Regions from separate parts of the Qiania dongpingensis genome, predicted to be linked through region 1. Evidence: riboswitches for the same ligand, from Rfam matches in the RefSeq annotation. Region 1 holds a riboswitch; each other region holds the start of a gene.
The links. A riboswitch is a leader RNA that binds a small molecule or an ion and turns the genes downstream of it on or off. The one in region 1 is predicted to bind cobalamin.
Positions count from the first base shown of each region.

Region 2: linked by a shared signal. The riboswitch ahead of H9Q78_RS07545 (hypothetical protein) and the one ahead of H9Q78_RS00640 (cadherin-like beta sandwich domain-containing protein) in region 1 are both predicted to bind cobalamin.
Region 3: linked by a shared signal. The riboswitch ahead of galE (UDP-glucose 4-epimerase GalE) and the one ahead of H9Q78_RS00640 (cadherin-like beta sandwich domain-containing protein) in region 1 are both predicted to bind cobalamin.
Region 4: linked by a shared signal. The riboswitch ahead of H9Q78_RS01150 (ABC transporter substrate-binding protein) and the one ahead of H9Q78_RS00640 (cadherin-like beta sandwich domain-containing protein) in region 1 are both predicted to bind cobalamin.

Region 1 covers NZ_CP060634.1:140,654-148,530, forward strand. The annotation lists gene H9Q78_RS00615 (energy-coupling factor transporter transmembrane component T) at 1-64, shown strand, start outside; gene H9Q78_RS00620 (ABC transporter ATP-binding protein) at 37-1,728, shown strand; gene H9Q78_RS00625 (ECF transporter S component) at 1,695-2,630, shown strand; gene H9Q78_RS00630 (DUF4430 domain-containing protein) at 2,646-4,130, shown strand; gene H9Q78_RS00635 (AraC family transcriptional regulator) at 4,211-5,077, shown strand; cobalamin riboswitch at 5,086-5,262, shown strand; gene H9Q78_RS00640 (cadherin-like beta sandwich domain-containing protein) at 5,363-7,877, shown strand, end outside.
Region 2 covers NZ_CP060634.1:1,613,540-1,621,416, forward strand. The annotation lists gene H9Q78_RS07545 (hypothetical protein) at 1-3,249, opposite strand, end outside; cobalamin riboswitch at 3,617-3,811, opposite strand; gene H9Q78_RS07550 (ABC transporter ATP-binding protein) at 3,857-5,599, opposite strand; gene H9Q78_RS07555 (ROK family glucokinase) at 5,596-6,561, opposite strand; gene metK (methionine adenosyltransferase) at 6,781-7,877, opposite strand, start outside.
Region 3 covers NZ_CP060634.1:516,157-524,033, forward strand. The annotation lists gene pstA (phosphate ABC transporter permease PstA) at 1-620, opposite strand, end outside; gene pstC (phosphate ABC transporter permease subunit PstC) at 601-1,545, opposite strand; gene H9Q78_RS02535 (D-alanyl-D-alanine carboxypeptidase family protein) at 1,729-3,198, opposite strand; gene galE (UDP-glucose 4-epimerase GalE) at 3,254-4,294, opposite strand; cobalamin riboswitch at 4,594-4,781, opposite strand; gene H9Q78_RS02545 (sulfatase-like hydrolase/transferase) at 4,858-6,945, opposite strand; gene H9Q78_RS02550 (DUF368 domain-containing protein) at 7,161-7,877, shown strand, end outside.
Region 4 covers NZ_CP060634.1:249,241-257,117, forward strand. The annotation lists gene H9Q78_RS01145 (ABC transporter permease) at 1-632, opposite strand, end outside; gene H9Q78_RS01150 (ABC transporter substrate-binding protein) at 634-2,238, opposite strand; adenosylcobalamin (AdoCbl) riboswitch at 2,393-2,537, opposite strand; gene H9Q78_RS01155 (cytidylate kinase-like family protein) at 2,613-3,245, opposite strand; gene H9Q78_RS01160 (RluA family pseudouridine synthase) at 3,310-4,221, opposite strand; gene lspA (signal peptidase II) at 4,218-4,787, opposite strand; gene aroB (3-dehydroquinate synthase) at 4,791-5,912, opposite strand; gene H9Q78_RS01175 (YlmH family RNA-binding protein) at 5,953-6,723, opposite strand; gene H9Q78_RS01180 (cell division protein SepF) at 6,736-7,266, opposite strand; gene H9Q78_RS01185 (HlyD family efflux transporter periplasmic adaptor subunit) at 7,358-7,877, opposite strand, start outside.

The sequences.
Region 1 (7,877 bases):
GCTTCCCATTTACATAGAACTGCAGGGAGAGATAAAATGGAAACATTTGTATTCAAAGATGTAAATTTCTGCTATCCGGGCAGAGAGAAAAAGGCTCTTGATAAAATGAGTTTTTCCATCGAGGAGTCCCAATTCGTTTTAATATGCGGAAAATCAGGATGCGGGAAGAGCACTCTCCTGCGCCATATGAAGAAAAGCCTGATTCCATATGGGGAAGGAGAAGGAGAGATTTATTATTGCGGACAAGATTTTATGCACCTGGATGATCGGACAGATGCGGAAGAAATCGGATTTGTAGGACAAGATCCGGAAAATCAGATCGTCACCGATAAGGTCTGGCATGAGATGGCTTTCGGCCTGGAGAATCTGGGACTGTCCACAAATTCCATCCGCAGAAGGGTCTCTGAAATGGCGTGCTATTTTGGAATCCAGTCCTGGTTTCGAAAAAATACGAGCGAACTCTCAGGCGGGCAGAAGCAGCTTTTAAATCTGGCCTCTGTGATGGCTATGTATCCTAAAGTAATCGTTTTAGACGAGCCAACGGCACAGCTTGACCCGATTGCCGCCTTGGAATTCCTGGAAACCCTGAGAAAGATAAACCGAGATCTTGGTATTACTATCGTGATTTCTGAGCACCGTCTGGAAGAAGTGTTTCCAATGGCGGACAAGGTCATGGTCATGGAAGAAGGGAGACTTTGCTTTTGGGGGACTCCCAGGGAGACAGGCGCTTATTTAAGCGACCGAAAATGCCGCCATGAAATGTTTCTGGGTCTTCCGGCCCCTATGAAAATATATGCGGATGTGGACGGAGGGGATGATTATCCTCTGACTATCCGGGAGGGAAGACTATGGCTGTCAAAGGTTTTTCCGAAAATTATGGTGAAGTCGCTTCCAGAATCGGAAGAAGAGTCCGGCGAAGACAGGGAAAAAGCAGTTACGATCAAGAATGCCTGGTTCCGTTATGAGCGAAATTCAGAAGATGTGGTGAGAGACTTATCTCTTTCCATAGAGACGGGAGAGTTTTTCTGCCTGCTCGGCGGCAACGGCGCAGGAAAGAGCACAACGCTCGGTATTGTATCTGGGGTAAACAAGCCGTGGAGAGGCGCAATACGGATTTTAGGAAAGCCGCTGGAAAAATACAAGGGAAATGAACTGTTTACAAACTGCCTGGGGGTCCTGCCGCAAAATCCGGCGTCTGTTTTTACAGAGATCACGGCAGAGGAAGAGCTTTATGAAGCGCTTTACTATGACCCTGTGCCCAAAGAGGAAAAGCTTTTGCGAATTCAGCAGATGATGCAGAAAATGCAGCTTGGCGGCATGGAACAGGCTCATCCCTATGATCTGTCCGGAGGAGAGAAACAGAGGCTCGCTCTTGGAAAGATACTCCTCAGGGAGCCTAAAATACTGCTTTTAGATGAACCGACAAAAGGGCTGGACCCTTTTTTCAAGACAATATTGGCCGACATATTGAGGGAGCTGAAAAACCAGGGGGTCACGATTTTTATGGTGACCCACGACATTGAGTTCTGTGGGGAATATGCAGATCGGTGTGCAATGTTCTTTGACGGAGGGATATCAGCGATAGATACACCTCATGAATTTTTCGGCGGAAATAATTTTTATACGACAGCGGCGAACCGGATGTCCAGACATCTATTTGAACGGGCGATCACTTATAGGGAAGTGGTGGAGTTATGTGGCAGAAATATACAGAAAAACAATTCCTGAAATTAAGACGTAAACGGATTTTTGTCTCAGCGGCTGTGATTTTTGTTCTGATACCGCTCACCATTTTTGTTGGGATCGAATTTCTGGAGGACAGAAGTTTTCTATTTATCAGTCTGCTGATCATCTTTTATATTATGGCGCCCTTTTTCATGATGTTTGAGGGAAGGAAGCCAAGGGCAAGAGAGATTGTTCTCGTGGCTATGATGACGGCGCTCACCGCTCTCGGAAACATGATATGCTATATCACGATACCTTTCCAGGCGGGGACCGCCATGGCGATCGTTTCCGGAATTTCTCTGGGACCTGAGGCCGGCTTCCTTGTGGGAGCGCTGGCGCGGTTTGTGTGCAATTTCTTTCTGGGGCAGGGACCATGGACCCCATGGCAGATGTTCTGCTGGGGGATTCTCGGATTTTTGGCAGGGGTGGTGTTCAATAAAAAAGATCTGGATAAATTGAACAGCCGGAGTTTCCGGGTGATAGCTGGACCGATCACAGGAGTTTTTCTTGCCATTTTGGCGGCCTGGCTCGAATGGCGGATAAGCGGTAACGGTATCTTTATGGGCTGGCGGCTGTATGTCTTCGGCGCGGTCGGATTGATCGCCGGATATTTGATACAGAGGAAGAGGATGCCGGTGGATGACTTGACCTTGTCCGTATATGGATTCCTCACGACCTTTATTATTTACGGCGGCATCATGAATATCTCGGCGCTGGTATTCAACAGCTATGTCTCAGCTTCCGGGCTGGATATAAACTGGGAGTCTTTAAAGATATTATATATTTCCGGCGTCCCGTATGATTTCACCCATGCCCTGGGGAGCGCCTTTTTCCTGTTTGTTTTTGGAGAAAAGGTGATCCGGAAAGTAGAACGTGTAAAAATCAAATATGGGATTTACCGATGAAAGAGAGGAGCAAATATGAAAGAGAATAAAGTCAGGAAAATTATATTGGGTATCTTGTCTGTTGTGATCGTGGCCGGGATCGTACTGCATTTTTCCATTAAAGGCCCCGATATTAAGAGCAAGATTTCCAAACAGGTATCCATCGGGCGGGAGCTTGTGAACACGGCTGATAAAGGGAACGATAACGGTCAGTATTCGGAATACGCGGTAAAATCATTTTCGGAAAAAGTGGAGGCTGCCGCTGCTGTGATGGCGGACAGAAAAGCCGCCGAGGACGATTCCAAAAAAGCGTTGGAACAAATCAAATCCGACATAGAAGATTTTAAAGTGGCGGAAAACGAAAATTCCATTTCCGCGGCGGATGTTCAGGCCCTTATGGATGAGGGAGGGATAAAAGAACACACAGAAGAGGTATCCGAAGGCCTTCAGGCAGAATGGAGGATCGAAGGAAACAATCTGGATGAGGCTGCTCCTGTCAATCTGGACATCAAAGAAGACGGCGTATATACCGCCGATCTGAACCAGCAGGTTTCGGACAGCTATGAGGCAGAGAGGGTTTGTAATTTTTCCCTTCGTCACGATGGAAAGCTTCCGGGAAAAGCGACGCTTGTTCTGAAGGGGGATTTCAGTCAGGAGGAAAATTATCTGGCCTGCAGATATGACGGAGAGGCAAAGGGAATCGAGGAGCTGGAGGTTTCTCTGAAGAACGGATTTCTGGAACTTGGCGTGGAACAGGGCGGGGATTATGTTATTCTCCGGGGTGAAGAAAAAGAGCTGGTAAATCACGGAAATACGAATACTGGTACGAAGGGTGCCGATTCATCGGAAGCTTCAGAAGGGACATCCGGAGAAAGCGATTCCGAGGCGTCAGAAAGTACGTCATCACAGGGAGAGACAATAGAAGGGTCTGTTCCCTCCGGCGCGCAGGGCGAAGAAAATACGGCTTCCGGGGAGAATCCCAGTTCCGGCGGCCGCACGGAGAATACAGAAGGGAATACGTCTGGGAATCAGGGCGGAAATTCCCAGACGGCTCCGACTCAGCCTGCGCCGACTCAGCCCGCACCAACCCAGACTGCGACGGAGCCGGAAGAAGTAACGCGTACCTGCATCATAGAGATTCGCTGCGATACCGTTTTGAACAATATGGATCAGCTGACAGAAGGTTTAGAGGGGTATATCCCCGGCAATGGTGTGATCTTATCCGCTTCCGAGGTGGAGCTTTATGAAGGAGAGACCGTATTTGACGTCCTGAAACGGACGACAAGGGAAACCGGGATCAAACTGGAATTCCGGAACGACGGCGTACATGGAGCCGGCTACATTGTAGGCATTAACCATTTGAATGAATTTGACTGCGGAGAAGGCAGCGGATGGATGTATACGGTCAACGGATGGTTCCCCAACTATGGATGCGCAAAGTATGTTCTGGAGGATAATGATGTCATTCAGTGGATTTATACCTGTGATCTGGGAAGGGATATCGGCGGACATTACTGGTGAATTCCGGTGAAACCGCAATTCCGGATTAGAAAACCGGAGAAGGTATGTGCTATAGTGAAGAAAGTGCAGGAGGAATAGCAGTGGGATGCACAGATATGATGAAAGAATGCCGAAACTATATAGACAGTCATCTGGAGTCAGAGCTGTCGGCCATGGAGCTGGCGAAGCGTTACCATTATTCTTATTATCATTTTTGCCGGATTTTCCAGATTTCCAGCGGTATGTCCGTAGCGTCTTATATACGGGAAAAACGGTTGGAGCTGGCGGCAGAAAAGGTGAAAAAAGGAACCGGTATATTCGAAGCGGCTTTGGAAGTGGGATTTGAAACACCCAGCGGTTTCGTAAAGGCCTTTAAAAAGAAGTTTGGCTGTACGCCCACGGAATATTTAAAAATGCAGGCCTGCGGTATAGGAGGGGTACAAATGGAAGAACCCAGATTTGTGGCGTTAGGACCGATTCATGTATTGGGACACAGCTGTGAGTCCGATAAAAAAGAGCTGGACAGCGTTCAGAACGGGGCGTACTGGTTTCGGGAAAAAGGCTCCGAGGAGAAACAAAAACATCATCATGGACATATGGATGAGAACACGGTGAAGATTGGTTTATGGCTGAAAGAGCCGGATGCCCAGGGTAATTTGTCCTATTTTTTCGGTAAAAAACTAGAAGCAGATCAGACTGGTCCGGAAGGATTGAATGTGGTCACGATTCCTGCCGCGGAGTATGCGGTATTTACGACAAGACCGCTGGATATGACCCTGGAAGAGGGGCATAAAGCTTTTGCGGAGAGCATCCGGGAGACCTGGAAATATATATATGAGGATTGGCTGGAGACCAGCGGCTATGACCTGGATGAAGAAGGCTATGATTTTGAGTGTTACGATGCCAGATGTAAGGATAAACACGCTTCCTGCATGGATATTTATATACCCGTGAGAAAACATAAATAGAAGCAGAAAATAGAATTCGCGATGGCGGTTGTTTGTTACATTAATAGGGAACACGGTGAAAAACCGGGACAGCCCCCGCTACTGTAAGAGGGATGAACGTCTGCATAAGTCACTGGGAGACCGGGAAGACGCAGACCAGTAAAGGGAACTCGAGTCAGGAGACCTGCCGGCATTGCAATGGGTGACTTTTCGGGAGGGAAGGTCTGGGTTTTTAAAGCTATTTTAAATCCAGATGTACCGGAAGGTCATCTGGATTTAAATTTCTGCCGAAAGAAGGAGAGAAAGATGAGAAGGATAAGCAAGATCAAAAAACGAGTACTGTCTTTGGTACTGTCGTTTCTTCTCCTGGCCGGCACGGTTCCGATGAATTCGCTGGCTGCCAGTGAAGAAGCGTCATCAACTGTTTCAGGCGATCCGAAAGAAACGGTTGTTTCGACGGGGGAAATCGAAACGACGGCCGGAGAGGAAACAAAGATTGAGGAGACTACGGAGGCCAAGACGGAGAGTACTTCCGAGGATACCATTTCGGAAACCTCCGAGGAAACGACTGCGGCTGAAACTACGGCGCCGGCTACCGGCGCTTCCAAAAATGCTGCGGCTGAAATTCCCGCAACGAAAACGGCTGAGAAAGGGATAATATTATATTCCGACGTTTCTTCGGCGCAGCTGACCAGCCTGATGCTTGGCAACAGCCTGAGTATCACCGACAGCAACAAACTTCCCCTGGATAAGGAATTTGACAGCGGCGTTTTGGAATACGGCTGCACGGTCTACCGTTATACGAATAGGAACCTTTATATCAAAGTGAACGCGGAGAACGCTCAGACCATTGAGGCTTCTTATGTCCCTTACGGCTCTGATGCGGCGTCTTCTGTCACTTTGACAGCCGGAAACAGCCGGGGCGTGGTACTTACCAACCTGCTGAAGAATGGTTCTAATGTCCTGACGCTGACCCTGACGGATGCAGATGGGAATAAAAAGGAGTATAAAGTAACCATAAACTGGAAACCCACTCTGAGCGCGCTGAATGTATATACCCAGGATATGAGCACTGCCACTCTGAGTCCCAAATTCAATTACAGCACCACAGAATACGAAGTTGTGGTTCCTTCATCGGACACTTCCATGACGATCGGGGCGATTCAGAGATCTGCGGACGGAGATGTTCAGCAGCTGACGGTAAATGGTGTTCTCAGTGATCCGGATGTGGAAGGCGGGAATGTAACAGTCACTCTGCCAGATGAAGATACCTTCACCATACCTGTCGTTGCGAAGGATACAACGGGCGGTGCGGAGACGTCGACGGTATATAATCTGAAAGTGACGAAATCTTACGATGTTACCTTCCAGCCCGATCCAGTGTTTGCTTCTGTGACTGTGCTGAGCTCTGACGGTACGGAGATGGCGCCGGTAAACGGTGTCTATACTCTTCCGGCCGGCAGCTACACCTATAAAATAACGGCGAACGGCTATCAGGATCTGGAAAAGAGCCTGAGCGTTGGAAAAGGACAGGCAGTCAGTATCCAGGAGAGTCTGACAAAAGCGGCAGATTACAGTGACGTTTCTTACGTGGAGAACATGATCTCCTTCATCGGAGGCGTTACCTTAAGACTCAGCAAGCCGAAGATCGATGCGGCGAGAGAAGCCTACAACAACCTGGCAGAAGCAGAAAAGCCAAAAGTGAGCAACTATGATGTACTGGTAGAAGCGGAGCATTATTATAACCAGCTTCTGGCCAAAACAGAAAATCCTTCACCGGAAGATGCCCTTAACTGGAATCAGTTCCTCGGAAATGAGGATTTGAAGGGGATTTCGGATGCGAAGACGCCTCAGAGCGGCGACGAGCTGACAGAGAAATGGAAAATCCAGGCCACAGGCGGAAATACGATGATGCAGCATGTCAGCGCGCCTGCGTATTATAATGACTATGTATACTACACGTCGGATGACAAGGTCCGGAAGGTAAACCCGGAAACCGGAGCGATTGAGGCTGAAAATGATGTGCCCAAAAGCATGATGCTTCTCCCTCAGGTAACCTGCGCGGATGGAAAAGTGTTTGCAATGAGTACGGATGACAATAACAAAACCCGCGTGCGTGTATATAACGCGGACACTTTGGAGTTCCTTTATCAGACAGTTGCGCTGAGCGGGGCTCAGATCGAGACGCCGATCATGTATCATGACGGATATTTCTATTTCGCATCTTATGGAAAAGGAGCTTACTATGCCTTTATCGCAACGGATGAAAAGCTTGACTATGATATAAGTCCGGAATGGTCAGTAGGCGCCTTGCCCACCTCCAACCAGGGCTTTTTGTGGGGCGGAGCGGAGTTCGTCGGTGACTATGCGTATTTCGGCGACACAGACGGCAGACTGTTTGCTGTGAACTCCAAAACGGGAGAAGTAGTGGATACTTTGATCCTGGACGGATATCAGGTACAGTCGACTCCGAATTATTATGAGAAGAACCAGCGCCTTTACGTGACGCTTGCCATGAACAGCGGCGCGATTCTTTCCATCAAAATGAACGCGGACGGCACCTTTAACAGAGAATCGGAGAAATGGTTCAAATCGGACATCGCGGGATCCGGCATTAAATCCTCGCCGGTCATCTATAATGACAGACTGTATGTATGCGGCGGCGGCGGACACGGCGGAAGCGGAGAACCCTTCCGTGTCATCGATGCCAATACCATGACGGAGATCTACCGGATCGACGAGATCGCTTCAAAGGGGACACCGGTACTTTCCACCGCATATGCGACAGAGGCGAACAACCACAAGGTTTATCTTTATGTGG
Region 2 (7,877 bases), 1.5 Mb from region 1:
ATTCAAAGTCCTGTCATACCATTTGTCATTCTTAATGGAATGTGCCGCGACCGCGATTCCCTTGTCCAAAGCCTCCACAGGAATCGTATAGGTATACTTGCCATTGGCATCCTTCACAAAAGGAGCCCAGGAGGACTTATCCGCCTTTTCTGCGTCAGCCGCGGTCCCCACATACAGATAATCGTAGCCGGTCCCGCTCAGGGTGAGCACCGCGCTCATCTTTCCGTTCTTTACGGTCAGGACGCAGTCCACCACCCGGAACATGGCCGCGCTGGAATCCACAGTCACTTTGTAAGTTCCGTCAGACGGAACGGTGGGATCTACGGGTTCCGGGTCCGGATCCGGCAGATCACCCGTTCTATCCAAAATGCCATTTATAAAGAAACTTCCCGACTTTTCTGACCAGGAGCTGCTTTTTTCCACATGAACCACATAACTGATCTCTTTTCCCAGATCGGCGGTTGGAATGGTAAAGGTAAAGCTCTTATAGGTATCGCCGATATCCGTCCTGGGAACCGCATCCACGGCTTTTGCATCCTTCACGGAATCCGCGTCACTGGCCAGGCCGATATAAAGCTTATCATAATCCCTCGCCTGGGTGACCAAAGTCACCGTGGCTGCACTGCCGTTGATCGTAAGGCTGCTCCCCCGCTCAAAGCTGAGGCTAGTATAATTGGATACCGGATAGGCAGAGCCATATAAGTCATAAGTGCCGTCCGCCGTCGTATTTGCGTTCCCCGCCAGATTCGGCACATGGATGAACAGATCCCTGGCATAGCTGAACCAACCGCCGTCATTTCCGGGGGTAATGGGAATATTCATCCCCTGCTTCTTTGCCGGGACCTGGAAGGTGAAGGCCGTCCTGTCGTTATCTCCGTCATAGGAGCCTGTGCAGGTCACTGTTTTATTGGTATCAGACTGAACGCCCTGATACAGCTTCGTCCATGTATTTCCTTTTACATACAGAGTGAGGACCACCGTATCCCCCTTCAGCACCGCCTTGGAGGAAACAACTGCAAAATTATTGTAAGAAGCTCCGGTGCCGCCCGCAATAGCCTTGATCGTATCGGTCTCTGTGGGAAACTCCTCAATCCCTTCATCCGGAATGTAGATCCAGAGGTATTGATTCGTATACCAGTCCTTGGCGCTGCCTTCCGGATATCCCAGAGAGACCGGGAGCACCTTGCCCTTATCGGCCGCCGGGACACGGAAGGTAAAGGTCCAGCCGCCGGAAGCAAGCTTCGTTCCTGCGATCACCGGCGTCTTGGAGGCATCATCCTTAAAACCTAAATAGATTTTGTCAAAAGATGTGTTTGCTGTGGAGATTGTAATCTCCAGCTCTTCACCCTCAGCTGTTACGGTGGATTCGCCGACCTTAAACATGGCAAATTCGGCTCCATTGTCCTTTACGACTTTTACCGTACTCCCTGTGACCACAGGGGCCGACGGCACTCTGACAGCAGCTGTGGAAGATATGGCCGTTGTGCCGTTCCCGTCGGTGACCACACAGCGGTACTGCCCCGCCAGATCTTCCGACATAGTAAAACGGTATTCAAAAGTTTTGGCGCTGTCGCCGGTACAATCTGTCCATTCGTTTCCGTCCGCGCTGTACTGCCACTGGTAAGACAGGACTGCTCCTGCTTCGCCTGACGCCTCCACCGAAAGGATGACCTCGGCTCCTGCGCCCGTCACAGTTTCGCCCGCGGGCTGGCTGGTAATGGTGATCTCCGAGGGCTTCTTAAAGCTGTCCGCCGCAGGAATCTGAAATGCCAGAGAGCTGCTGGTGCTCCACGTTCCTTTGGAAGCGCTCCTCGGCACAAAGTGAACCTCTCCGCCCATCATACTGGATGGAACGGTAAATTGGAATTTCTGAAGATTCTTATCTGTATCCGTTTCTCCAAGAACGACCGGTTCTTTGGGATCGTCGTCTTTCATTCCGATATAGATCGCGTCATAAGAAAATTTCCCGCTGGAGGCCGGACTCACCCAAATCGTGACGTCAATTCCGTCACCCTTGACCACGGCCTTTGACGCCGCGATCTTAAACATGGTATAGGCCTGTCCGGGCTTTTTAGCATCGTCGCTGCCATAAACGGCGGTAATCCCGTCATTGGCCAGATATCCTTCCTGCTCGCTGGCCGCACTGACCTTCACCGCATCTGTAACAGCTTCGGCTCCCGCGCTGTCTTTTACCATACAGCGGTACTGTCCTGCCAATGCCGCCTCCATGATGAAGCTGTAAGCAGCAGCCTGTGCGCTGTCTCCCGCACAGTCTGTCCATCCGCTCCCATCGGAGCTGTACTGCCACTGATATGTCACTCCTTCCCCGTCAGCCTCCGCTTTAAGAGTCACCGTCTCCCCGGCCTTTTTGCTGACCGCTTCCGGCTGTTTTGTGATCACCAGGACCTTGGGAATACTCATCCACAGGTAATTTTCCGACCAGGTTCCCTGATCGGAACGGCCTACAGAAACTGGAATCCAGCTGTTTCCGGAAGACAGGGGAACCTGGATGGTAAACTCACAGGTCTCTCCAGTCTTGACCCCGGTAAAATATCCCGGTTTGCTCCCGTCGGACTGATACCCCAGATAGAGCCAGTCAAATGTCTTTTTAGCGCCGGTCTGGAAGGAAATCTCTATCATGTTTCCTTTTACAGTGCAAGTTGGATTTGTGATTGGAAACATTCCATATGTGCCGCCGTCGTTTTTTACTACCGTCACGCCGCTTATGGCGGCCGTCGGCTTCACCGGCTGCTCATCTCCACCGGCTGCCAATAAAACCGTCTGGACCGTATCAATATTCTTTTCACCGGCGTCAGCCGCAGACGTGGGCTCCGCACCGCTCTCGGCCGCGGGCTGTGTCTCCGCCGCGCTGCTTTCCTTTGCCGCTGCACTGCTCTCCTCCGCACTGGCAGTCCCGGCAGCTTCCTTAGTCCCGCCGGTCTCCGTCGAGGACTCCGTTTTGGTACTCTCCGCCTTGCTTTCCTTTCCGGCCTCCGTACTTTCTGCTGCCTCCGGCTCTTTCTTGTCTTCTGGAGCCGTACTGCTTTCCTTCGCCGCCGGTTCTTTTTTCTCTTCTGAAGCCGCGCTGCTCTCTTCCGCCGCCGGCTCTTTCTTCTCCTCCGATAATGCTGCGCTACTCTCCTCCGCCAGCTCAGACGCTGCCGCGTCTGCATTGATACTTGACAATGGAGATAACAGCATTGAGAAAACCAGCAGTAAAGCCAGCAGGCTCATGCTTTTTCGTTTCATCTTAATAATCCCCTTTCCGCGTGCTGCGTTATTCTTTCTTTGCAGGCCGCCCAATTTGATCGGACGCCTCTGTCTTCTTTATCCAGCGCTTCCTCTCTCTAATCCGGCAATCCATTCCTCCTGTCTTTGTGCTTATCGCACGGTTCCGGCCCAGGGAGGCGGCCTTTTGCCTGTCGGCGGTCCATCATACGGATATTATCAAGATGAACACGTATCTACACGTTTCAAAGGACACACCTTTCTGTGAAAAAATGGAGTGAGCAAGCCCATCTCAGACTCCCTAGAATAAAAAAAGCCCGCCCTTCTCCGAAGTGCAGACACTAAAATAAGTCCATTTCTGGATGAATATCATGCTTTCTTCGGAAGCAATTCACCAACATTTTCAGCAGTTTTCCTGACTTACAGATCATTGTTCTTCCGCGCCTTCTCAATACCTTGCGGTACAATGGCTTTTTGCGGTTTCGCTCCCTGTTCACAGTGGCCGGACCGTCCGGGACTTGCACCCGGTTCCCTTTTACCCCTGTGCCTGACGGCACAGGGCACTGAAAATCCCATGTTTATTTTCCTGATTATAACAGATTGTTTGTTCTTTGACAAGTGGAAAGAGTCAAGAATCCCGGCCTGCCAAGAACTGCATCCTGTAAAATTTCGCATAGACCCCGTCTAATTCCATCAATTCCTGATGATTTCCCTGTTCAGAAATCCCGTCATCGGTCAACACCAGTATTTTTTCAGCGTTCCGAATCGTCGACAGCCTGTGAGCGATCACAAACGTGGTCCTTCCTCTGGCCAGTTTCTCCAGAGCTTCCTGTACAACCCGCTCACTTTCATTATCCAAAGCAGAAGTGGCTTCGTCAAAAATCAGGACCGGCGGGTTCTTGAGGAACACTCTTGCCAGAGACAGTCTCTGCTTCTGGCCCCCTGACAGCTTCACCCCCCGCTGTCCGATATCTGTATCATATCCGTCCGGAAGTTCCATGATGAATTCATGGGCATTGGCAGCTTTGGCGGCTTCTATGACCTCTTCTCTCCCGGCATTCTGTTTTCCATAACAGATATTCTCATATACCGTCCCTGCAAACAGATAAACATCCTGCTGGACGATTCCTATATTCTTTCTAAGACTTTTAAGCTTTATATCCCGGATATCCCTTCCGTCCAGAGTCACTCTTCCCCCGCTGACCTCATAAAAGCGTGGAATCAGACTGCAGAGCGTGGATTTCCCCACACCCGAGGAGCCGACCAGCGCGATATACTCTCCAGGCTTCACCGTCATATTCAGATTATGGAGGACATCGTCTTTGGAAGATGCGTAGCGGAAGCTCACATCCTCAAAGCAGATCTCTCCCTTAACTTCTTCAATATCCGCCGCATCCGGTTCATCTTCAATATCCGGCTGTATGCTCAGTATTTCGCGGAACCGTCCATAGCCGGACATTCCATTCTGGAACTGTTCTGTAAAGCTGACAAGCCGTTTGATCGGGTCGGTGAAGTTAGCCGCCATCAGAAGAAATGCCACCAAATCCGACGCATCCAGCCTATCCTTAGCCAGCAGCACGGCTCCGACAGATATCACCACGATTGTCATCAAAGTGGTAAACGCCCCCAATCCGGCATTATAAACTCCCATATACCGGTAGCTGTCCCGTTTACTCTCCAGGAACCGCTGGTTGCCCTCGTCAAATTTGCACATTTCCGTGTCCTCATTCCCAAAGGACTTGACAACGCGGATACCGGAAAGGCTATCCTCAATCTGAGCGTTGACATCCGCGATTTTCTCTCGGTTTCTTTTATACGCCCGCTTCATCTTCTTATTCAGGACGACCGCATAAAACAGCATGAACGGAAGCAGCGCTGCGGCAGAAAGAGCCAGCGGCACGTTGATAAACAGCAGGATTATCAAAGAGCCGATTATCCGGATAACAGAGATCACCAGATCTTCCGGTCCGTGATGGCACAGCTCACTGATATCAAACAGGTCATTGGTCACCCTAGACATCAGCTGTCCCACTTTCTGGTCATCATAAAAGGTAAAGGACAGCTTCTGATAATGCCCGAACAGCTCATGGCGCATGTCCCGTTCCATTTTTGCTCCCATCATATGGCCAAAATACCCTATATAAAAATTGCAGAAAAACTCTATGGCGACCATAACCAGCATCAGGGCTGCCAATCTGAAAATCATGGATACCGCTGCATCCGTTTCAAATCCGATCACGGTTCCGGTAATATACCGGATAATGAGCGGAATCACCAAAGTTATCGCCGCGCCAAGACACGCAAAAAACATATCGCTGAGAAACAATCCCAGATACGGCTTATAATAAGACATAAAACTTTTCTTTTTCATTTTTCTCTCTCGTCAATCACCATTTTGGCCGCCCCGTAGATTCCGGCGTCATTCCCCAGCCTGGCCAGAGCAAGCTTCGCTTTCCCGCGGGTCAGCTTGATCAGGGGATCATAATGTTCCTTTATCAAATCCAAAAGATACTGTCCCGCTCTGGATACGCCGCCGCCGATCACGAAGATCTCCGGATCTACCACCTGCGATACGTAAGCCATGGCTCTGGCCAAATACATCATGCAGTAGTCCGCCACATCCTCCGCTAGCCCGTCGCCGGCCTTGGCCGCGTCAAACACATCTCTGGCGGTCACCCGCTGCAGGTCTCGGAGCACAGAGGGCCTGTCGCTTTCTCTCATAAAAATCCTGGCATGGCGGGCTATGCCGGTAGCCGATGCGATCTGCTCCAGGCAGCCGCGGTTCCCGCAGTTGCAAACCTCCGCTTCCTTCCAGTCCCAGTCCATGACCATGTGGCCGATCTCTCCGCCCATTCCTTTGCTCCCTGCCACAATATGCCCGTCCAGGATGACTCCTCCGCCCACGCCGGTCCCCAGTGTCACTGCCACCACATCTCTGTAGCCTTTCCCGCCGCCCTGCCACATTTCACCCAGGGCCGCCACATTTGCGTCATTTCCCCCTTTTACCGGAATGCCGCCCAAAAGACCGCTCAAATCCTTCACCGGATTCATATCCCGCATTCCTGGGCCGATATTCACGCAGACCTCCAGGTATCCGTCCTGGCGGATAGGTCCCGGCACTCCCAGTCCCGCGCCGGCAAGCTCTGAAAAACGGATTCCCTCTTCCTCCATGTTCTTTTTAATAGAGGCGGCGATATCCGGTATGACCTGCTTTCCCCCGTCGTCTTTTCTCGTGGGTATCTCCCATTTCCGTATCAAAGATGCTTCATCCGTCAAAAGGCCCAGCTTCACCGTCGTGCCTCCCAGATCTACACCTGCATATATATTGCCCATAATTGCCTCCGTCCTGTGCCTCCGACGTCTGCCGGACCATGCTCCTGCACAGCCCATGACCCGGAAAGTTTTAAATTCTTATTTCTTATTTTACCCGATAATCGCAGTTTTGCAAGAATTTATCAGTCAAGTATATAATAATGACCGGGCCACGATTTCATCGGCCGGGCCCGGTCATGCGAAAATATCCATTGAATCTCTTCCCGGCAGTATGTCAGGTCATCCCTGCAGGTAACGCTTCAGTTCATCCACTTTATCCAGGCGTTCCCAGGACAGATCCAGATCGTCACGCCCAAAATGACCGTAAGCCGCCGTTTGTTTATAGATCGGCTTACGCAGATCCAGCATTTTAATGATGCCGGCAGGACGGAGGTCGAAGTTCTCACGGACAATCTCCATGAGACGCTCGTCCGGCAGTTTTCCAGTGCCGAAGGTATCTACCATGACAGAAGTAGGCTGCGCCACTCCAATGGCATAGGACAGCTGGATCTCGCACTTATCTGCCAGACCGGCCGCAACCAGATTCTTGGCCGCATAGCGGGCCGCATACGCGGCAGAACGGTCCACCTTTGTGCAGTCCTTGCCGGAAAACGCTCCGCCGCCATGCCTTGCATAGCCGCCATAGGTGTCCACGATTATCTTCCTTCCGGTCAGGCCGCTGTCTCCATGAGGCCCGCCGATCACGAAACGCCCCGTGGGATTGATATAATATTTCGTCTCGTCATCCACCAGCTTCTCCGGCAGGACCGGTGCAAAAACATATTTTTTAATATCTTCGTGTATCTGCTCCTGGCTCACATCCGGATTATGCTGTGTGGACAAGACCACCGCGTCCAGATGGATCGGCCTCCCGTTTTCATCATATTCCACAGTCACCTGGCTCTTTCCGTCGGGCCGAAGATAGGGAAGCGTGCCGTCCTTTCTTACCTTTGCCAGCTGCCTTACGAGCTTATGTGCCAGCGCGATGGGGTAAGGCATGTATTCCTCAGTTTCATTCGTAGCGTATCCGAACATCATCCCCTGATCGCCGGCTCCGATGGCTTCAATCTCTTCATCGGACATTAAATGCTCTCTGGCCTCCAGGGCCTTGTCCACTCCCATCGCTATATCCGGCGACTGTTCATCCAGCGCTACCATCACAGCACAGGTGTTTCCGTCGAAACCGTATTCTGACTTATTATAGCCAATCTCCAGCACCGTGTCCCGTACGATCTTCTGGATATCCGCATAGGCATTGGTGGTGATCTCTCCCATGACCATGACAAACCCTGTGTTGCAGCATGTCTCACATGCCACACGGCTCATGGGATCTTGCT
Region 3 (7,877 bases), 380 kb from region 1:
GCAAGTATCACGCCAGTGATAATTCCCGGCATGGCAGACGGCAGGAGAATCGTGCGTATCATATACCACTTCGTAGCTCCGATTCCCAAAGCTCCGCTTCTGTAGTTGTCCGGCACGGTCCGCAGAGCCTCCTGAGTATTCCTCGTGATCAGGGGAAGGATGAGCAGAGTCAAGGTCAGCGCTCCGGTCAATATGGAAAATCCAAGATGAAGTGTTGTTCCAAAAAACACCATGCCGAACATACCAAAGATGATGGAAGGAATTCCGGACAACGTCTCCGTCGTAAATTCAATCATCCGGACAAGCTTTCCCGGCTTTGCATATTCATTCAGATAGATTGCGGCCCCAATGCCGAGAGGCGTCGCGATCAACAGGGTTATGACAATGATATACAGCGTATTCAGCAGATTCCCCGCAATACCGAAGGTATTGTTCTTGCTGCTCTGCACCGTGGTCAGAAATGTCCAGTTGACGGATCTCACGCCTCTCACGACCACATATCCCACGATTCCTGCCACCAGGCAGATTGCCAGTGCCGCGCACAAATAAATGAGAGCTGTGAGTATCCCGTCCGACAATCGTCTGCGCTTCGTATATAAACTAACGGCATTTGTCCGCATCCTTTGCTCCTTTCTTCATTATCCGGTTTAACACCAGATTGATGATCATGATAAAGACAAACAGCACAAGTCCGATGGTAAACAGTACTTCTTTATGTAATCCCTGGGAGTAAGCCATTTCACTGACCATTGCCGTCGTCAGGAACCGGACCGAGCTGAACGGAAGCGGGAAGTTGACTGAGTTTCCGGCCACCATACAGATTGCCATGGCTTCTCCTATGGCGCGCCCCACGCCCAGCACGATGGCTGTCACAATGCCGGATTTTGCCGACGGTAGGATGACACGAAAGATCGTCTGGATCCGTGTAGCGCCCAGGGCCAGTGAAGTCATTTTATAATCTCTCGGTACGGCGCGGATGGCAGATTCACTGATATTGATGACTGTGGGAAGAATCATAACAGCCAGAACAAGGACCGCACAGAGCAGATTTGCTCCTCCCGTCCATTGATGCGTGGAGGAACCTTTGAAAACCCACATTTCCAGCTTATACATGAGAGGGTTCAGGATCAAAAGCCCGACAAGCCCATATACCACGGAAGGAATCCCCGCAAGAAGCTCTACCGCGGGCCTGACCATCCTCGCCAGCTTCGGCGGAGCCACCTCCGCCATGAATACTGCAGTCAGAACACCGATGGGGACTCCTATGAGGACTGCCATTCCTGTCCCGATAACAGATGTCAGAATGATATACAGGATACCAAAGCTCGGTTCCGCACTTGTAGGACTCCAGACTGTCCCAAATAAAATCTCCAGGATGCCGACTTTGTGAAGTGCCGGCGTCCCTTTTGCAATCATATACACCGTGATGACGATAACAGCGGCCACTGCGAAAAAACCACAGGCAAGAAACAGGATTCCCGCAATCTTTTCCGCCGTATTCTTGGCTTTGCTGTTTCCCACAATGCTGAATGTCGATTGATCCATAACTATTCCCTCTTTTTTCTTTTCTCACTTCGCTTCTCCATAGAAAATATCATTTTTTTCTTTCAGCCAACACCACTGTACTGTATAAACTGCGTAAAGTTTCTGTAAATCGCCAAAAGCGCCTGTCTCCGACGGGCAGCCGGAAACAGGCGCTTTTTCTTTTCTTCTTTTTGATTCATGTCATTACATCAGCAAGGACTGCCACATCCAGCCCAGATAATCTCCGAAACCGGCTGCTTCCACAGACTCTGCAGCCAGGATATCCACAGTTCCCAGAGTCTTGCCGCCCAGCATATAGGTGAGACTGCCCACTATATCCCCTTCCTGGACCGGCGCCTCCAGCTTTTCCGGGATGGATATCTGACGCTCTATGGCGCTGAAATCCTCTCCGTTCGTGCTGAGATAAGAAAACTCTCCGCCGTAGCGAAGGGATACCTCCGGTACAACTCCCATCGCTACCGGAAGCTTCGGAAGCTCCTCCCGGTTTTCATCCGAATCTGTGTAAAGCTTGCAGCCCGCAAACCCATAGTTTAACAGGCTGGCCGCTTCACTGAACCGTACTTTAAAATCCGGTGCAGCCATAATGACCGCAATCAGTTCCACCCCATCCTTTTTGGCCGTAGCCGACAGGCAGTATTTCGCCAGGCTGGTGCTCCCCGTCTTTAAGCCGGTGACCGTGAATGAATTGCTCATTTTCAATAGTTTATTGGTATTAGACAAGCAAAATTCACTGGTGCCCTTGTTCGTCACATGTGTGATATTTTCCATCCAGATCGTGCTGTAATTTTCAATCTCCGGATATTTTGTGATGAGCTCCCGGCTCATGAGAGCCACATCTCTGGCAGAAGTCAAATGGGTGCCCGAATCCGTCAGACCGCAGCAGTCCTCAAAATTTGTACTCTCCATGCCGAGTGATTTCGCTCTTTCATTCATCTGGCGGACAAATTCGGACTCGCTTCCGGCTATGTACTCTGCCATGGTCACAGCCGCATCATTCCCCGACGCGATCACGATACATTTTATGAGCGTCTCCACAGTCTGAACTTCTCCTTCTTCCAGAAACACCTGAGAACCGCCCATGGATTTGGCATATGCGCTGGTGGCGACTTGATCATCCAGGGAAATCCTGCCGTCCCTTATGGCATCAAAGATCAAAATCAGCGTCATGATCTTCGTAATACTAGCGGGGCGCAGGGCCTCATCCGGATTTTTTTCATAGATCACGGTTCCTGTGGAGGCTTCTATCAAAATAGCGGCCTGAGCGGTTATTCCCAGGTCCGCCTGAACTCCGCTTCCCTGGGATGAGGTATTTTCCCCCTGGCTTTCTTCCGCTCCCTGGACGCTGCTCTCTGGCTGAGCGGCGCTCTCTCCAGTTTCCTCTGTCCCGGATGTTTCTGCCGAAGCCGGCAGTGCCTTTCCGGATGTTTCTACTGCCTCTCCCGGCACATCCTCCTGTTGACTCTGTCCTTCTTCCGGCTGTCCGGAGACTGGCTTCTCTGCTGCTCCGGAACTGCCTCCGGCTTCTACGGATTCCATTATCTCCGGAATCACAGATGGCTGTCCTTCATCGGACGCGAACACGGGCATACAAAGTGATACCATCATGCAAAGCGACAGACAAAGGGCAGCCGTCATTCGATACAATCTTTTCATAAAACCGACTCCAGGGTCTTATCATTACTTCTATTCTATTGTCTCCGGCAAGATTCTATGACAACCCTGATCCGGCCTTTTCCTCATATCCATTGGGATTGTTTTTCTGCCATCTAAAGGAATCTCTGCACATATCCTCCAGATTCTTTTCCGCATGCCAGTGAAGAATCTGTTCCGCCTTAGATGCGTCTGCATAACATTCCGCTATATCGCCTGCCCGGCGTTCCACAATGTCATAAGGGATCTTCACTCCATTGACTTTTTCAAACGCCTTCACGATATCCAGGACACTATATCCAATCCCGGTTCCCAGATTGACCGTCTCAACTCCCTTATGCCCTCCGGCATAGTCCAAAGCCGCCACATGCCCCTTCGCCAGATCGACCACATGAATATAATCCCGGACTCCTGTCCCGTCGGGCGTCGGATAATCATCTCCGAATATCCTCAGGCGCGGCAGCCTTCCCACCGCTACCTGAGAAATATACGGCATCAGGTTATTGGGAATCCCGTTGGGATTTTCCCCTATCCTTCCGCTTTCATGGGCTCCTATGGGATTGAAATACCGCAGGAGCACCACCGACAATTCCTCATCCGCTCTGGCCGCATCCCTGAGGATCTGTTCAATAAAGACCTTCGTCCACCCGTAAGGATTGGTGCAGCTCCTGCCCACCGGCATTTCTTCTGTCAAAGGTACTTTTTCCGGCGTCCCGTATACCGTGGCCGAAGAGCTGAAGACAATCTGCCTGCATCCATATTTTTTCATCAGCCTGAGCAGCGTAAGGGTGCTGTCCAGATTATTCCGGTAATATTCCAACGGCTTCTCTACGGATTCTCCCACCGCCTTAAGACCTGCAAAATGAATCACAGCTTCAATCCGGTGCTCTTTGAATATTTGTTCCATCGCTGCCTCATCCGCTGCATCCACGTTATAGACCGGGAATTCTGCGCCGGCAAGCTCTTCCGCACGCTTCACCGCCCCCGGACAGCTGTTGACAAAATTATCCGCGATCACGACCTGACGGCCGCTTTCCGCCACTTCGATGGCCGTATGAGTTCCAATATAACCGGCGCCTCCGGTCAGCAATATTTCCATTTTTCTCCTCCTGTTTTTTGGTGTCACTATAAAATTTTCTCTTTAATACAAATATAAAAAGGCGTACCAGACGGTACGCCCTTGTTCCGTTCTTGCGAATGTGCACACAGCCCTGACAACACAGTACACAGGCACACAGCCCGGCGAGTAGGATCGGCACTGCGCCAGCCCAGACTCATTCTCTGAACGAAAGATTTGTGCATTGCTGTTGCTTTGAGATTCACAAAAGTATGTCCGCTTAACCCATAAGCCGACACCATGAGGGAAATACCCTGTCGGATGTGTAGCTCTACCCGGAAGCCCATCTCACATATCAAGCAGGTTTCCTGACTTACAGTTCTCCGCTCAGCCTCTCCTTCTCGCATGATAGGGTTTGCAATGGATGACGAGGCTTCGCTCCCTGAATACAGTGACCGGATCGCTCAGGATTCTGACCTGATTCCCTTTTTCCTGTCAAAGGACAGGCACTTGATACGGCAATATTTCTTTGCACACCCTCACTATACCATATCTCGTCCATAAACGCAACTGAAAAAACCGATATTCCTCCTATCCGCTTTTGCTCAGGAACCTCCGGAACCATCCTTTTTCTCCTGCTTCAAAACGTACGGCTCCGAGACACTCAGTACGATATTGTCATCGCTCACCTGGCCGACTGTAATCTCATTGTCGCCTTCCTTGAGCTTTACATCTGCCGCATAGAGAAGATTCTGTGAAACGCAGTTGGTCTCCCATGCCTTTCCATTCACATAGATCACACTGTTCTTTGTATAGTTCCATCCAGTTACATAGAGCCCCTTATTCTGGAGCAGCACCCGGTTGATGCTGATCGGCTGTACTCCCATGTGCAGATTAGTCGCCTCATAGGGCATCTCTCCTTCAAACACATCCTGATCTCCATAAAGGATATCATATTCCAGTATCTTCATATCATTCAGATATGTTTCTTCTTCCTCCGCGGTATGTGATGTCTTCTGAAGGTATGCCTGATGGTAACGGAACATCGTCCCCTTTTTAAGACCCGCCTTATCCATCACATAGGCTCCCAGCTGATATGCCTCTACGTTCCGGCTGGTCCTCGCAAGACCCATGTTGTCCCAGATGACATATTCCGTCTGGAATAAATCCCCATTCTCCAGCTTATCTTCCGTCAGATTCAGGCTGGGCAGATGATCTCCGTACATAACGAGGATAGTTTCCTCATCCCGGCTTTCCAGATATGAGATCAGCTCTCCCACAAAGGTATCCATTTCATGAATCTGTTCCACATAATATTCCATAGCGTTAGTCTCCCCCTCTGTGGGAAGCCCCGTCACCTGCACGACAGGAGAATCCAATACCTTCTCCTGAGGATAAGAGCCATGCCCCTGTACGGAAATCGTATAGATCACATCCGCCCCGGAAGTGGAATTCAGCACCTTCGCGATCTGTTCTGTCAGAATCTCATCCTTCGCCCATCCCATATAAGTGGTATCATATCCTGTCATGTACTCCAGAGAGGTGAACGTATCAAACCCCAACTGGGAAAACACCGTATACCGGTCATAAAAAGTGCCGGAATTGTTGTGGATCGCCTGAGCATGATATCCTATCTCTTTCAGGTCAAAACAGATGCTTTCGGAAACCTGCTTCTGCAGTACCGTTTTATAAGGATATTCTCCAGGCCCAAAAAAATCCAGGTTCATGCCGGTGATTACCTCAAACTCCGTGTTGGCGGTCCCCGCCCCAACGGAAGGCACCCACAGATACCCGGAGGAATACTGTTCCATCAGCTTTCGGAAATTGGGAATCGGGTCTTCCGAGCATTCCATATGAAGATACTTGAGCGGATCGCTGAAGGATTCCAGCTGCAGGAAGATAATATTCGGCGTCTTTTCTGTCACCGCCACTCCCTGCTCATTGACCACGTCCGGCCTGTTCTCCACAACGAGCGGAGCTGACACATGCTCCTCCGGAACGATTTCCTCTTTTTTAATTTCCTTGACCACCTCCGTACTGTAGTCCCCCGGTTTGCTGATCCCAGTATTGATGAGGCTATTGGCAAAGCAATAGGAAAATCCATAATCCTGATATGCCTGAGCCAGATTGCCAAACTGGTTCGCCAGGACCCCGGTGCTCTTCCCCACACTGTTGATTCCCAAAAGAGCCATAAAAGAGAATACTACAAATATCAGAGATTTAATATAGGAAGGCTTCTTCCCTGAACGCGGTAGCTTTCGGAACAAAATAACCAATGCCACGATAAGCGCAGCGACAGCTATAGCCAGAAGGACCAAATGCCACCAGGAAAGATATTTTCCGGCCACTGCCATCGCATCCTTCGTCAGGCGGAGATCCGCCCCGTTAAACGGCGTGACGCGGCATCCCAGGAGCACAAAGTTCACAATCCCAAGAATCAGCCAGATGACACTGATGACAGCTGAGAGAAACAGTTTTCTCCGGACCAGAAGAAGGAGTGAAAAGCTCCAGAATATGATACAAGCGTTAAAAAGAAAGATATGCGGCCTTGTGCCGACAAAAACAGCCAGGCTGATAAAAGACCTCCTGGACAGCAGCTCTACAAAAAGATTCAGCAATATGGCTGCAAGAAAACAGCTGAGCAATGGATGCCGCGCCGTCTTCTTTTGAACATTCTCAAAAAATTCCTTCATTTTCCCACCCTTTTTTCCGATTGTTCTATAGATGACTATAACAGATTTTCCGCCCAATTCCTATAGGTGATTTTTACTAATTTCTTAGGTATTTCTTAGAATTCTCTGGAAAATCTTTATGCCGCTATATATCTGCTTTTCTTGACATCCCCCCGAAATCCTTTTATAATAGGTTGCTGTATACTTTATTATTTTAAATGTGAAAGGAAATAACTATGAACTTTGTTTTGGATATCATAAAAGGCGCAGTTATCGGCATTGCCAATGTCATCCCCGGCGTCAGCGGCGGAACCATGGCCGTATCCATGGGAATCTACAACAAGCTGATTTCTTCTATCACCCATCTGTTCAAGCAGTTTAAAAAGAGTATCGCAGCTTTGTTTCCGATTTTGCTCGGATGCGCCGTGGGAATCATCTGTTTTACGTACGCCATTAAATATCTTCTCGGCAATCAGCCCCTTCCCACCTGTCTTACGTTTCTCGGCCTTATCCTCGGCGGCGTGCCTATGCTGGTCCGGGAAATGAAGAAAGGAATCCGGAAAAACCGCGGCGGCCGTGTAACTGTATTCAACATCTCAGCGTTTGTAATCTTGTTCGCCTTTGCGATTATCCTTCCTCTGCTGCAGGGCAGCGAGGACACCCTGAAAACGCTTACCGCTACTCCCGGTACCATCGTTCTGCTGTTTTTCCTCGGCGTCATCGCTTCTGCCACCATGGTGATCCCCGGTGTCAGCGGCTCTATGGTCCTCATGGTTCTCGGATACTATTACGGCGTGATCAATTCTATCACCAGCTTCGTGGATGCATTAAAGGCAGGCAACTGGTCAGCCGTCATGTCCCAGGCCGCCATCCTTGTGCCTTTCGGTATAGGGGCTATCCTGGGCATTTTCCTGATTTCTAAGATGATCGAATATCTGTTCGCAAAGCATACC
Region 4 (7,877 bases), 110 kb from region 1:
GTGATATATTGTTTCCCCAGCTCACCCAACATGGAGGAACGCATCAGACGAATTGTGGTTCCTGTGGTGTTAAGGGACAGTGCGATAACCGGCAGGACCATGTGCCTCCATGAGTCCTGTCCGCTGGTGGGAAGCAGATGCAGCCGTTCGGAAAAAATATGAATAAGTAAAATCGCGGCCCAAAAGCTGGGAATGGATAAAAAAAGCACGCTCAGCCCCTGCCCTGCCTTATCTATAAATCGGCCCCTTCGGGCTGCGCCGAGAATCCCTAGGGAAATCCCGACGGCAACCGTAAGAAAAATGGCACATACAGCCAACTTTAGTGTGATGCCAAAACGGCTGAAAAGCTCGTCACGAACCGGCTTTTTCGTACGAAAGGAGGTTCCCCAGTCACCCTTAAGAACGCCCCTTATCCAGCTAAGATACTGGGCCGGATAAGATTTATCCAAACCCATTTCTTCCTCTATACTGGATATTTGTTTCTCTGTTACGGCGTATTCTCCTCCTCCGCTGAGAGCAATTTCCGCAGGGTTTCCGGGACTCAGGACACCAAGCAGAAAAGCAAGAAGAGTAATTCCGAAAAGTACCGGTATCGTAAGCAGCAGCCGTCTGCCCAAATATTTAAGAATCATTTTAATCGGCCCATCTGGTTTCTGGAAGCGTGACGCCGGTGAACATAGCGTCATAGCCGGTAATCTTGTCGCTGTGAACAACAAGGGTAGTCACGGCTATCAATGGAATGACCGGAAGCTCTTTTGCACTGATTTCCTGAAGTTCATCATATAACTTGACCCGGTCTTCTCTTACGTAGGTGCTGTTCAGCTGATCCAGCAGCCCGTCCACTGCCTCATTGCTGTAGCCGCTCATGGCAAATCCGTTGTTCATGAAACCATCTGAATGCAAAAAGCCACGCAGCATGGTTTCTGGTTCTGCATTGTTCATTCCCTTGAATCCCATGGAAAGGTCAAAATCTGTATTTTTAAGTGCTTCCGATACAGCGGAAGACTCCATTACCTGGATTTCTACCTGAAGTCCCAGTTCCTGAAGCCAGGAGCTGATCAGCTCTGCGTCTGTTTTATAGGTGGAAGCAGTCAAAAGCCGTACAGTGGGAGTCTGTCCGTTCAATACCTCGGATGCCAATTCTTTTGCTTTTTCAGGGTTGTATTCGGGTGTGATCTCTTTATAAAATACAGAAAGAGGGCTGAGCACATTGGCAGTAATTTCTCCATAGCCGCGGTATACACTGTTTAACAAAGTCTCACGGTCGATTATCATGCTCATAGCCTGTCGCATTCTTACATCATTAAAGGGAAAGTTCCGGTTATTCACATTCAGATACTGAATATTTGCGGAAATCTTTGCTGATGCAGTAAATCCTCCTTCTGCTTCCAGTTCCTTTGCAGACTGAGGCAGAATCGCGTTGTTATCATATACTCCCATGATCTCTCCGGACCGGAGGGCTGCCACCCGTGTTTCATGGTCAGGGATGACCCGGATCTGGATACTCTCCGCTTTGGCAGGATCACCGTAGTAACGTTCATTTCGTCCGAGGGTGAGTGATTCATCCGGGACATGGTCCGTGATGACAAAGGGACCTGTGCCAACACAATATTCTTTGAACTCGCCGGTCTCAGAATCGTAGCAATCCGGGCTGAACATACCGCTTCCGAAATTAATGATCGTATAAGGAAGTGTGGGGACCGGATTTTCAAAAGTCAGCTTTACTGTATAGTCATCTACTTTATCTACAGACTGAAGTCCGGGATATACAGAATCAATGTCGAATGCAAAGAAAGTAGAGGATACGACTCCCAATTTTTTATATCGGTCAAAATTAAGCAGTACCGCGTCCGCATTAAAAGGATATCCGTCGGAAAAAACGACGCCTTCCTTCAGATGAAATGTCCACTCTTTTCCGTCTTCTGACATCTCCCAGCTGGTAGCAAGCCTGGGTTCTACTTCACCGTCATCGGATTCCCCGATCAGCGGCTCCCATACATAAAGATTTACATTGGTAAAATAAGGATCGGCAGTGCCCCTGCCCGGATCGCGGGATCCCGCCAGAACGATTGTTTCCTCGTCATTGGGGCTCTTATCCTCGGTTTCGCCGACAGTCTCAGCCGTACTTTCTTTTGCGTCGGTACTTTCTCTCTGAGATGTTTCAGTCCCGCATCCTGATACCAGCAACATCAATACGAGCAGCAGTGACAAAGCTTTTGATACAAACCTTTTTTTCATAGTTCCTCCTCTGTTCAACAATTATCTGGTTTCTTGCTGTCTGATCTTGAGGAGGAAAAATAGCGCAACGTTCTCAGAAAAGTTTTATTTCTGCATAAAAAAGTCTCTCTCATAGATTGAGAAAGACTTTAGATACCAAAATAAAACATTTGATCATCAGTCTCCCTTTCCCTCGCAGGTCAAACAACTAATATTACCGCTACATGGCAATCTGGCTCTGTGATCTACACATTACAGTGGCGTGACCGCGCAGGTTTTTCACCTGACTTCCCCATGTATGGCTGATGGTATGAAATTACGCAGAAAAGTATAGCATCTGATGAAATGATTTGTCAATGGCTTTTGACATTTTTGTAACAAAAAGTTCGTTTTATTTATTTCTTATTCGCTTTTTTGACATCTACGAAGTTCAGTATGACATCCACCGCCCCGTCAAATCCCACCGCGCTTCTGTTGATGCAGAGGTCGTAGCTCTTCGCGCTCCCCCATTTTTTATTGGCATAATAATTATAATAAGACGCGCGTTTTTTATCGGTCTTTGTAATAAAATCCTTAATTTTGGACGGCTCAATATGGTAATGCTCTTTCAAGTACTCTACCTTGTCATCATAGGCTGCCGTGGTAAATACGGAGACCATATTCGGATATTCCGCAAGCGCATAATCGGCGCAGCGCCCTACGATCACACAGGATTCCTGCTCTGCCAGCCTTTTGATAGTATCAAACTGTGCAAGAAATACCTTCTGGTTCAAGGGCATATCCACAAAATTGGAAGGATTATAGCTCATGGAATAAGTATCCATAACCAGTGAATATAAAAAACTGTTGGTGGGCTTTTCATCATGATGTTCAAAGATTTCTTCACACAGCCCGCTGTTTTTCGCGGATAATGCAAGCAATTCCTTATCGTAACATCTGACTCCAAGGCGCTCTGCCAGCTTCTGTCCGATGAATCTTCCGCCGCTTCCGCATTCTCTTCCGATGGTAATCACTAGATTTCCATGCATAGCATTCAGCTCCTCTCATCCTTATAATAGTTATATTATACTATATTTGTCAAAGAAAGTATAGTTATATATGCAATTTCACCAATAATCTTTCAAAATACTCCGGTAATGGAGCCTCAAATTCCAGATATTTCCCTGTCCTAGGATGAATAAAACCGAGAACTTTAGCGTGAAGTGTCTGGCCCTCCAGAGAAATCGGAGATTTCGAAGGTCCATAGACCGTATCGCCCAGCAGTGGATGATGGATGGATGCCATATGGACGCGGATCTGATGGGTGCGGCCGGTCTCCAGCCGACATTCGATGTAAGTGTATTTCTTAAGCGGCTCCAATATATGATAATGAGTAACCGCCTCTTTTCCATTCTTTAAGTTTATCGCCATTTTCATCCGGTCATTGGGATTCCTTCCAATGGGGACGTCCACCGTGCCGTCTTCTCTGATCTCGCCATGGACTATGGCATGATAGCGCCTGTTGATAGAATGGACCCTCAGCTGTTCTGCAATGGCCGCATGGGAAAAATCATTTTTACAAACCAGCAGAAGTCCAGTTGTATCCCGGTCAATCCTGTGGACGATACCGGGGCGGAGCACTCCGTTTATTCCGGACAGTTTGCCCTGGCAGTGATACAGAAGACCGTTGACCAGTGTGTGTGATTCGTGCCCTGCGGCAGGATGTACTACCATGCCCTTCGGCTTGTCAACGATGAGCAGGTCATCATCTTCATAGACGATATTCAGTTCCATCGCTTCTGCTTCTACTTCCAGCTCCTTCGGTTCCGGAACGGATACCTCGATTTCGTTTCCCGCCTGAACCTTGTAATTGCCCTTTACAGCTTTTTTATCAACTTGGACCCAGGATTCCTCAATCAGTTTCTTTAAATAACTTCTGGAGGGCATTTCCGGTTTTTCAGACAGAAACTTATCCAGTCTTTTTCCTGCGTCCTCTTCAGCCGTCCTGTAAGAGAAAAACGTCATATCTGCGCATCCTCTCCGCTTTTTTTGTCCGGTGTGCTTTTCTTCTTCCCTTTTCCGGGAAGGAAGACGGCGAGTTCTTCATCTTTATAATAAAACAGAAAAAAGATCACGAACGCTATCCCCGCAGCCACCACATAACAGTCCGCCACATTAAATACTGGAAAATTGATCAGGGTAAAGGAAAAAAAGTCCACCACATATCCCTGCGCCAGACGGTCCACCAGATTTCCAATGGCTCCGGCAAAGAGCACAGTCAGAACCAGACGCGCCGGCAGGTATCTCTTAGTCGAAGGAGCTCTCCAGAAAGCATATGCAATGAGAAAAAGGATGAGAACACTCCCTGCCAGGAAGATATACCGCTGGCCGGATAAAAGCCCCCATGCCATTCCCCGATTTTCCAGATAGGAAAGTTCAAAGACTCCCTTGATGATTGGATATGCTTCCTGCCCCTTCAGATGCGCCACCGCCAGACTCTTTGTCCATTGATCGAATCCTACGAGCAGAACGGCTCCCAAAAGATAGCAGAACACCGTAAAAAACCGCTTTTTTGTTTGGTTTGCTTCCATATGTCATTCTCCTCTTGGTTTTGTCAGATAGTCCATGGCTGACACCATTTCTTCCGCTGAGACGGTTTTGTCAATGTAGGCTTCCCCGATGGACCGAAGCAATATAAACCGGATGACGCCGGAGTCCATTTTTTTATCATGCTTTACCGCGTCCAGCACTTTTGATACATTGATGTCCTGTACCGAAACGGGAAGCCGGAAATAAACGAGGAGTTCCTTTAGATTTTTAAATTCCTCTGGCTTCAGCATACCGCGCCGCTCGGACAGATAAGCCGCCGCTACACATCCCGCTCCCACACAGGCACCATGGCTCATCGTAAATCCCATTTCCTTTTCAATGGCATGTCCGAGGGTATGCCCGAAATTCAGAAGGGCACGAATCCCTTTTTCCTTCGGATCCTCTTCCACGACAGCACGTTTGATGAGACAGCTTCCCTTCACCATTTCTGCCATGAAACCTGTCTTTCTCTGCCGTATTCCCTCTTTGTTGGCTTCCAGCCAATGATAGTATTCTCCAGATCGGATACAGCCATGCTTGATGACCTCGCCCATGCCAGAAGCAAATTGTTCTTCCGGAAGGCTTTTTAAGACCGAAACGTTGATATAAACCAGCTTGGGCATATAAAAGGCTCCGACCATATTTTTATAAGCATCGAAATCCACGCCTGTCTTGCCGCCGATGCTGCTGTCCACCTGAGAAAGGAGAGTGGTCGGCACCTGGATAAAATCAATTCCTCTTAAATAGGTGGCGGCCGTGAAGCCTGTCAGGTCTCCTGTCACTCCGCCGCCCAGCGCCACCAGGATATCGTTCCGGTCGAAGGAATGACAGATCAGATACTCATAGAGGCTTTTTACGGTATCCAGGTTTTTATAGGGCTCTCCCGCCGGAAAAACAAAGTATACTGTTTTTGCGGATATTTTATGAAATATGTTTTTTATTTCTTCCAAATACAGCTTTGCCACCCTGCTGTCTGTAACAATACATACTTTTCTGCCGGAAAGGTTAAGCTTTGCCGCCGATTCCAGGAGGCTGTCAAAGGAATCCGTTAAAACGATCGGGTATATGGGTTTTCCATTCTGATGTACCATGATTTCCTCGGGCTGCGCTTTCTTTTCTGCTGTCATTTCTTATCACCCTTTCATATTCTATAATCTGAATGTCGCTTCAGTCATATTTTCGCAGCTTCACCATCTGGCGTCCTTTTTTCGTCGAAGTGAGGATTCCGTCGAAAATATATTTTCCCACTCCCCTGATGGAAAGGATGTCCCCTGTTTTTGGCACAGCCGTCTGAGAAACACATAATTTTCCGTTCAAATACACCCTCTCTTCTGCCAGACATTCAGATGCTCTTGAGCGGGAACACTTCATAAGAAGCCCCAGCAGCGCATCCATCCTCAGGGAAGCGATGGATCCAGTGACGGCAGTGAAACTCTGGTTTTCTTCCAAGTCTGCAAAGGAGGCTCTGGTGCAGACCACAGGATTGCGTCTGACGGACTTCAATTCTTCCATCAGAAAATCAGACATATTTTTCGCACAAAGGCAGTACGCGAATCCATCCCCTACGATGAGATCTCCAATCTTTCCCCGCTCAATTCCCAGGCTCAGCACGGCTCCCAGATAATCCCGATGGCTGCTTGGTACTGTAAATTTTCCCGCAGAAGAGGAAATCCGTACCGGAACCATAGGAAGCTGTTCTCTGTCCGGTTTTTCTTCAAATCCCCCATAGACAGGAAGAAAGCAAACAATCTTTCTCTCCGCTGTCTCATAACCGCCGTCCAGATAACAGCGGACATGGGAAAACTCCGGCAGCGCCGACAGAAAAACCGTTTGCTCATGTAAATTCAAAAAATCCGTATAAACGGGAATCCCCCGCTGAAAGCACACATCAGCCAAATCATGGAGACGGTGCAGAAATAACTGTTCTTCTTTATCCATCTTTTCGTCCCGTCAGTCTGAAAGACCTGAAGAACTGCCCATTAAATCTTCAAAATCACCGGATAATTCCACAGTCTGAGGAGTAGCAATGAATATGTAATTGGAAATCTTCTGCATATTTCCATTCATGGAATAGCATGCGCCAGATGTAAAATCAATGATCTTCTGCGCGGTTTCCGTGGGAATCCCCTCCATATTGATGACAACTGCACGTCCGCTCAAAAGCGTATCACAAATCTCGCGGGCATCTCCCAGACTGCTGGGCTTTACCATACAGACTTCCATCCCGCCTCTCGTGGCGGCACGCATGGGAACTACATTGCTTGTCCTCGGTTTAGACTTTGCAGCCGCAGGCTTTCTATCCACCATTTCCGGTTCCTCCTCTGCAGTTCGTTTCTCACGATGGAAGAAGCTTTTCTTCGGCTGTTCCTCCTCGTAATCGTCGTCTTCCTCCTCATCATACATATAGTCATCTTCGTAGTCGTAATCGTCTTCGTCGTTCAGTTTCATGGAGTCAAGAAATTTATCAATAAACTTACTCATGGGTAAAGACCGCCTTTCATTTTTTACTCACCTATCATTATCAATGTTTTTGCGAATTGTGTCAACAGATTATGTGTATTTTTTCTAAAAATCAGCGGAGTATATCGTCCTCCTTTACAAGAGATGCGTTCAGCACAATATGGTCGTAGCTTCGAAGGCCATATGCCATATTCTTCTTGACGATACAGTATTCACTGTTTTCATCCAGGATCTCAACCTGTTTGAAGATAGCGTATCCCCGGTTTATATTGTAAACTCCCTGCAGAGATTCCTTGGCGCCGATCTGATATCGTTCATTGGAATCTGGAAGTATGATATAGTCTCCTTCTTTAAAATCATCCATGGAAACATAGTAGTATTCATCAGTGGTGCGGTATATGCTGGCCGCAATAAACTCCATTGTGGAAGTGCCGTCATTGGCATAGACTTCTTTATAGAAGCCTTCTTCGGCACTGTCTCCTCCTGAGGCAATGAAATTTACGGGGATAACAAAAAAGTCTTTCGTGGTCAGCGCCGTCTTAGGCACTTTCAGCCCTTCAGCCTGGGAATTTTTCACTTCCACTTCCACAAAACGCTCACCTGCAAATTGAATCATATATTTAGTGAGATCG